One region of the Sporosarcina sp. AD_1 genome, then DNA from elsewhere that is predicted to be linked to it. Evidence: riboswitches for the same ligand, from Rfam matches in the RefSeq annotation. Region 1 holds a riboswitch; the other holds the start of a gene.

Region 1 (4,326 bases):
GCTCGGCTGACCTAGTATATGAAGCAAATCGCTGACCATTGCACTGCCGGTCGGATACATGCCTGCGCCCGGCCCGACAAGAGTGAGCTGGCCAAGGTATTCCGTGTCGACGATGACAGCGTTGTCTACCCCGTCTATGCTGTGAAGGGGATGATCGGATCCGACTAGCACCGGGCCGACTGTTGCCTGCAAGCCACCTTGTTCATCGAGCCAAACATCGGCCACATGCCGATAGCGTAGATTGTTTTCTGAAGCCTCTTGCACGTGGGGAAGCTCGATATGATCCACTCCCACAACAGGAACGTGATCCCAATCCGGCTGCCGGTCAAAAGCCAAGGAGCTAAGAATCATCAATTTGCGGAAGGCATCACCGCCGCTTACGTCATCAGTTGGATCTGCTTCGGCGTAGCCAAGAGCTTGCGCTTGCTGCAAGACCTGCTGGAATGGAATACGTTCTTCCCTCATCTTCGTTAAGATGTAGTTCGAAGTCCCATTTAAGATCCCTTGGACGCGCCGAACCCGATCGCCTTTGATTAGATTGCTCACCGTTCGGATGATGGGGACCCCTCCTGCCGTCGTCGCTTCAAAACCAACTTGGACGCCGCGAAACTCGGCATGCTTAACCAAAGCCGGACCATGCTTAGCAAACATCTTCTTATTCGCTGTAATAATATGAGTTCCCTTTTCAATCGCCTCGGACAGATAAGTATAGGCCGGTTCCTCACCGACAATCGCTTCAAAGACAACATCAATCGCAGGACCTGACCAAATATCGCGAATATCATCCGTTATCACAACACCTGGTGTCGCCAGACGCTTTTTCGTCGCGTCCTTTACCAAAATGGCGACAATGTCGATTGTATAACCCGTCTGCTCTTGAATCTGTTCCCTTTTCTCCTTCAATATACGATAGATGCCTTCCCCTACCGTTCCAAAGCCAAGAATGGCCGCTTTAATGGATGGCACAAGACCACTTCCTTTCACACGACTCTACAAAATGAAAAATTCGCACCAAATGAGGTGCCAATTTCTCCAAACCTATCGAAGGCCGTCAAATGAGACACCCTTTTCTCCCATTCATGCGACCGGGCGTCGAATGGGACGTTCCGTTACCCTACATTCATTATGGCGAGTGCCAAATGGGACACTCCTTATGCCAAATTCATTCCGGTTGGCGCCAAATAAGACACCTCATACGCCAAATTCATTCCGGTTAGCGCCAAATAACACAGCCTTTGCGCCAAATCCTCACCGGCGGGCGCCAAATAACACACGCTTTGAGCTAAATCCATTACGTCGAGTGCCAAATGAGACACTGTTTATTCCAAACCCTCTCCGTCGAGTGCCAAATGAGACACTCCTTACACCAAATCAACACCGGCAAGTGACAAATGGGACACTCCTTACGCTAAATACACACCGGCTAGTGCCAAATGAGGCCCCTAAACCGCATATACACACCGGCAAGTTTCAAATGAGATACTCCCTGTGTTAACTTCAAATCGGCAGTCACCAAATGAGGTCGTCTTTCTGCCATTTACTATCAAAAATCTATCTTTCAATTACTTTATTTCATTTTTCTACAGCGACAGGAACTGCTTTTTCGATCGCTTGGGCGAGGTCTGCGATAATATCTTCCGCGGATTCCAAGCCGACAGACAAACGGATCAATTCTTCTGTAACACCTGAATTCTTCAGATCTTCAGCAGACAGTTGCTGATGTGTTGTCGATGCCGGATGGATGATCAATGATTTGGCATCCCCGACATTAGCGACGTGCGACCAGATCTTTACACCATCAATTACCTTCCGTCCTGCTTCACGTCCGCCTTTGATACCGAATACAAGGATAGAGCCGAATCCATTCTTTAAGTACACTTTCGCGTTGGCATGCGATGGATGGTCTTCCGATCCTGCATAAGTTACCCACTCAACAGAAGGATGATTTTTCAAGAATTCCGCTACTTTGCGTGCATTTTCGTTATGGCGTGTCACGCGCAGGTGAAGCGTTTCTAAACCTTGCAAGAAGTTGAAGGCACTGTCTGGATCCAGGCAAGGACCGAAGTCACGTAGCAATTGGACACGTAGTTTTGTAGCAAATGCCGCGCCCGCTGTATCGATGCCGTAGCGCAAGCCGTGGTATGTTTCATCCGGCTCAGTGAATCCAGGAAACTTTCCTTTCGTCCAGTCGAATTTACCACCATCGACGACCACTCCGCCGATTGTTGTGCCATGTCCGCCAATCCATTTCGTTGCCGAATGAATGACCACGTCTGCTCCATGTTCGATCGGGTTTGCGCCATACGGAGAAGCGAATGTGCTATCGATCAATAATGGAATATCATTCTCATGAGCTACCTTCGCCACTGCCGCGATATCGAGAACGTGCAAGCTTGGATTGCCGATCGTCTCAGCAAACAGCGCTTTTGTCTTGTCAGTGATCGCCGCACGGAAATTCTCCGGATCGGTAGCATCTACGAATTTTACTGTAATTCCGTAGCGAGGAAGAGTTGTTGCGAATAAGTTATACGTACCGCCGTATAAGTTGCTGGCTGCCACGATTTCATCACCGGCACCTGCAATGTTCAATATGGAGAAAGCAATTGCTGCCATACCGGAAGAAAGGGCAACTGCTGCCGTTCCGCCTTCCAACAAAGCAATTCTTTCTTCAAAAACTGCAACAGTCGGGTTCGTAATGCGTGTATAAATATTCCCTGCCTCTTGAAGGGCAAATAGGTTTTGGGCATGTTCTGTATCACGGAAAACAAAAGAAGTGGTGCGATGGATCGGCACTGCGCAGGACCCTGTAACAGGATCGGGCTTTTGGCCACCATGCAAAAGTAGAGTTTCAGGTTGAAGTTGGTTGTTTGTCATTAGAATTACCTCCAGTGGTTGTAGTGTAAGACGAAAATGCAACAGAGTGATGCAGTGCGGAGGCGTTGGGGGTTTTTAGGAATAAAAAAATAACCCCTTTCGCTAAGAAGAGGGTTACGCTTTCGCTTATTCCTCCCCTTATCTTTCAGACCGTTCGCACGTTCTGTAGGAAGTAGCACCTTTGCAAGTTCGTCACTTGCCGGTTGCCGGGCATCGCAGGGCCTAGTCCCTCCGCCGCTCTTGATAAGAGTATGGGTGATTCAGTTTTTCATCTTGTTGAACAGTATAGAGACTCCTATTTTCAAAGTCAAGGGGTAAATTAAAAATTGTTCTGAACGTTTCGTATCATCGGGGACTTTTCTTTATTTCATCAATAAATTATTTTTACATTAAATTTGAAGAAACGACTCTTTCCCCTACCATTCGGCTATCTTTGAGAAATTCATTGAACGGTCCATTCAGACATCGTATGATAAAACCATATTGAATATGGGGGAATTTTATGATCTTTTGGATCATCGGTATTGCCATAATCGGATATGCCATCGGCTGTTTGCATGGTTCAGTCGTAGCGCAATGGATTTCTGGAGTGAACTTGAAAGAGACCGGCGTGAAAAATGCGGGTGCTTCGAACGCGCTCATCGTTCTCGGAAAACGATATGGGGCGCTCGTTGCCATAATTGATATCGGAAAAGGAATTCTGGCTGTCATAGCAGTCCGCCTTCTTTCCAACCAGTTTAATCTAGATCCAGAATATAGCACATTGCTTCTTTTCACTGTGGGAGCTGCTGTCATTTTCGGGCATAACTTTCCGTTTTACATGAAATTTAACGGCGGAAAAGGGACGGCAACGGTCATCGGGGTTTTATTTGCCATCGATTGGCGATTCGGTTTGGCAGGCCTTGTCCTTTTCATTGCGGTCGCACTATTGACGGACATTCTCGTCATTGGTGTCTTCATGTTGTACGTCACCTTGATGGCAATGGCCATTTGGCTGGATGGCTACTGGCCGATCCTGATTGCCGCCTTGCTTTTCATCATGGCTGTTTGGAAGCATACTGAAAATATAAAACGAATTCGTGCGGGAACTGAAACACGCATCCGTGCATCATTCAGTAAGAAAAAGGAGAAGTCCTCTTGATCTAACCAGTTTAGGGGATGGCGAGAGAAGTGCAATTAACAACTTAAAAACGAAAATAACAGGTTAATCAGCATGTATTTCAACAGTGAAATAGCTATATAAAACAAGTAAAAGCGCTCAGAAGTGGGCGCTTTTTTAGCATAATATTCTATAACTCCAATTGAACTAAAGCACTTTTTAAAGAACAATCGAGACAGTTTAGTTACAACATTTTTTCAACATAACATATGCTCAGACAGATTTTTCTGCTATGTACAACCGCATATAAAGATAACCATTTTCTATATTGTCGGATTGCTCAAAGCCTAAGC
Region 2 (4,326 bases), on a different contig from region 1:
ATCATCATAATCTGCAACACGTGTTTCTTCATCCAAGACAACGTTCTCCAAGACAGAACCAAAACGGATTGCACCATAAATTTCCGGTTCTTTTTCAGGCGAAAGGTTGATACATTTAGCATAGCAGCCACCTTCAATATTGAAGACGCCGTTATCCGACCAGCCGTGCTCGTCATCACCGATCAATTTACGTTGTGCATCTGCAGACAACGTTGTCTTTCCAGTACCTGAAAGGCCGAAGAACAAAGCAACATCGCCTTCTTCACCAACGTTTGCAGAACAGTGCATCGGTAAAATGCCGCGTTCAGGAAGCAAGAAGTTCATGACAGAGAAAATCGATTTCTTCATTTCTCCAGCATATTCAGTACCGCCGATCAACACAATACGGCGCTCAAAGGAAACAATGATGAATGTTTCGGAGTTCGTTCCATCAACAGCTGGATCTGCTTTGAAAGACGGTGCAGCTAAGATCGTGAATTGTGCTTCATGCGTTTTCAATTCTTCTTCAGTCGGGCGGATGAATAATTGGTGGACAAACAAGTTTTGCCACGCGTATTCGTTGATGACCTGAAGGGAAAGCTGGGAGTCTTTATCAGCACCTGCAAAGCCTTTGAAAACAAATAATTCATCTTTTTGCTTTAAATGATTGATCACTTTCGTGTATAGTGAATCAAAGATGTCCGCAGAAATCGGACGGTTCACTTTGCCCCAGTCGATTTTATCTTTAGTGGAAGGTTCTTCAACAATGAATTTGTCTCCAGGTGAACGGCCCGTATACTTTCCAGTGCGTGCAGCGAGTGCACCGTCTGCTGAAAGTTGTGCTTCTCCGCGAGCTGTCGCCTTTTCAACCAATTCCGCGACGGATGGCTGGATTGTAACATTGTTGCCTGCAAGAAGTTCTTTAAGTCCGTTTTCGATTTTCGCTGAAATCATAGTTTACGTACCGTCCTTTACATATAGTCCCAACTCAATGGGTATCCTTATTTTCGTAATTAGTATAACACATTAAGAATAATAATCTATACTAATTAAAAACTCAAGTGTTTCTCATTAAAATGATTTGACAAAAGCGCGAGTTTTTCGTAGCATTATATCATGAACGGATACTCTTATCCCGAGCTGGCGGAGGGACAGGCCCTATGAAGCCCGGCAACCTGCGCATACACTGCGAAAAGGTGCCAAACCTGGAGCAAGGTTGAATCCTTGGACGATAAGAGTGAAAGGTGCTGCTTTTGAAATAATGCCTTTCCTCATGTATATTTACGTGAGTGGAAGGCTTTTTATATTGTCTGGCCCTTAATCCTTGTGTATGTTGACGTCGACTCTCTTCAGGCGTGGAACTACTGGGACATATAGAGTACCGTATCAATATGAGCAAGCCGTTAAGGAGGAAATTACATTGACAAATCGCCGACTGTTCACATCGGAATCGGTAACAGAAGGACATCCGGATAAAATGTGCGATCAGATCTCTGACGCCATTTTGGATGCAATTTTAGAGGAAGACCCAAATGCACGCGTTGCGTGTGAAACAACTATCACAACAGGTCTCGTACTTGTTATAGGTGAAATTACAACGACAACGTACGTTGATATTCCGAAGGTCGTTCGGGACACAGTAAAGGAAATCGGGTACACCCGCGCGAAATTCGGATTCGACTGGGAAACCTCTTCTGTTTTGACTTCCATTGATGAACAATCACCGGACATCGCAGCGAGTGTGGATCAGGCGCTCGAAGCAAGAGAAGGAACGATGACCGATAAAGAATTGGAAGCCATCGGTGCAGGGGATCAGGGCTTGATGTTCGGATACGCATGTGATGAAACTCCGGAATTAATGCCTTTGCCAATTAGCTTGGCGCATAAATTATCCCGACGCTTAGCGCAAGTTCGCAAAGAAGACATCCTTTCTTATTTACGTCCGGATGGAAAAACGCAAGTAACGATCGAATATGATGAAAACAACCAACCGGTCCGTGTCGATACCATTGTCATCTCGACACAGCATCACCCGGACACAACGTTAGATCAAATCAAACGTGACATTAAAGAACACGTGATTGATGCAGTCGTCCCTGCTGAATTATTAGATGAAGAAACCAAATACTTCATTAACCCATCCGGTCGTTTCGTTATCGGCGGACCACAAGGGGATGCAGGATTGACAGGCCGGAAAATTATCGTTGATACGTATGGCGGCTACGCTCGTCACGGCGGCGGTGCATTCTCCGGTAAGGACGCGACAAAAGTAGACCGTTCCGCATCCTATGCGGCACGCTACGTAGCGAAAAATATCGTAGCTGCTGGACTCGCTTCCCGTTGTGAAGTACAGCTGGCGTACGCAATCGGTGTTGCGAAACCCGTTTCCATTTCCATCGACACATTCGGAACTGGAAAAGTCGAAGAAAGCAAGCTAGTCGAAATGGTGCGTGAGCTGTTTGATCTCCGTCCTGCCGGCATCATCAAAATGCTTGATCTTCGCAGACCGATCTACAAACAAACTGCTGCATACGGTCACTTTGGCCGCACAGATGTCGAGCTTCCTTGGGAACAAACCGACAAAGCAGCCGCTTTGAAAGAGAAATCCGGCATCGTTGTCGGGTAATAATGAAACAGGAGAAGAAAAACGTTATGTTTTTCTTCTCCTGTTTTTTTGATTGGAAGAGGGCGTGAGATGAAGGGGAATTTGGGGATTAAAAAAATCCCTTACAATGGGTTGGAGGGCAGGAATCCATCCATATCCAAAATAAAGGGTATCTGTTTTCGTTTTGCTATTGAAGGGAGAGTGGAGTACTTAATACAAGGGTATTGATCTGCAATCATACGAAAAGCCACTTTAATTTCTTTCTTGGCGCTAATTAATAATTGATTACCAGAACTTTACCTGTATCAGGGACAACCATTAGCGTAATCTCTTCGGAGCTTGCATTCTTTCCTTTAAAATAGTAAGCACGATCTGGAGCAAAAGGATTCCAACTAGACTCCACTTGAACGGTACCCGTATCCACGATGGTCATAGTATGATTGTTTAAGACTTTTTCTTTTGCTTGTTTATAAGTTAACGATGGTAAAGAAAGGAAAACAGATAAAATAATTATACCAATATAAATGAAATAACGTGTGAGCCTCTTATTCGGAATTAGCTGATGGTAAACAATAACATGAAGTCCTAATAAAACAATCGGCATTTTTAACGACATGACTCCACTGTATAGGCTCCGATCTATAATAAAGAGTATGATTAGAAAAATAAGCGAAATGATGAGTCCTTGCTTATACTTTTTAATATGATTTCACCTTTTCCGATGTTTATTTGCAGTAGCATGGTGGATCAGAAGTAGCCTAATCCATATGCGTTAGTAAAGATTTATTTATGATTAGTTTCATCTTAACAAACAGGTTATGATTTCGTCCTGCTTTATTTACAAATGCTTCATTATAAGTGTTTTCCCCAGTAACATAGAAATCGTCAGTTTTAAGAGGTGCTAGATTGAACGTTGGAGTGCTCGTATCTGCGGTCGAACCACTCGTATATTTCAGCAACCGCTCGTATCCGCCATCGAACCACTCGTATCCACTCCCAAACCGCTCGTAAAATTCCTCGAGAAGAATAAGCTCAACGATCCGAGCATTTTTCTTGATTGGTCAAAGGCATGCAGCGCGACCTGGTGCAGGCAAAGACATGGAATTTCCCGCGTTTAGATTAAACGGTCGAACCGCTCGTATCGGCCGCCGAACCACTCGTATCCGCGGTCGAACCGCTCGTAAAATTCCTCGAGAAGAATAAGCTCAACGATCCGATCAATTTTCTTGATTGGTCAAAGGCATGCAGCGCGACCTGGTGCAGGCAAAGACATAAAAATTTCCCGCGTTTAGATTAAACGGTCGAACCGCTCGTATCGGCCGTCGAACCACTCGTATCTTCCGGCAACCGCTCGTATCGGCCGTCGAACCACTCATATTTTCTGGCAACCGCTCGTATCGGCTGCCGAACCACTCGTATATTCTGGCAACCGCTCGTATCCGCAATCGAACCACTCGTATCTTCCGGCAACAGCTCGTATCGGCCGTCGAACCACTCGTATCTTCCGGCAACCGCTCGTATCCACTCCCGAACCGCTCGTAAAATTCCTCGAGAAGAATAAGCTTAACGATCCGATCAATTTTCTTGATTGGTCAAAGGCATGCAGCGCGACCTGGTGCAGGCAAAGACATAAAAATTTCCCGCGTTTAGATAAAACGGTCGAACCGCTCGTATCGGCCGTCGAACCACTCGTATCTTCCGGCAACCGCTCGTATCGGCTGCCGAACCACTCATATATTCTG

Evidence for each region. A riboswitch is a leader RNA that binds a small molecule or an ion and turns the genes downstream of it on or off. The one in region 1 is predicted to bind S-adenosylmethionine.
Region 2: another riboswitch for S-adenosylmethionine. It lies ahead of metK (methionine adenosyltransferase); the one in region 1 lies ahead of ACSW3C_RS14865 (O-acetylhomoserine aminocarboxypropyltransferase/cysteine synthase family protein).

The regions. Positions count from the first base shown of each region.
Region 1 covers NZ_JBPVIR010000007.1:136,163-140,488, reverse strand. The annotation lists gene ACSW3C_RS14870 (homoserine dehydrogenase) at 1-966, opposite strand, end outside; gene ACSW3C_RS14865 (O-acetylhomoserine aminocarboxypropyltransferase/cysteine synthase family protein) at 1,573-2,874, opposite strand; SAM riboswitch class I at 3,010-3,124, opposite strand; gene ACSW3C_RS14860 (glycerol-3-phosphate acyltransferase) at 3,377-4,015, shown strand; gene ACSW3C_RS14855 (GNAT family N-acetyltransferase) at 4,247-4,326, opposite strand, start outside.
Region 2 covers NZ_JBPVIR010000008.1:15,072-19,397, forward strand. The annotation lists gene pckA (phosphoenolpyruvate carboxykinase (ATP)) at 1-933, opposite strand, end outside; SAM riboswitch class I at 1,107-1,217, shown strand; gene metK (methionine adenosyltransferase) at 1,400-2,605, shown strand; gene ACSW3C_RS15380 (hypothetical protein) at 2,859-3,188, opposite strand; gene ACSW3C_RS15385 (hypothetical protein) at 3,957-4,326, opposite strand, start outside.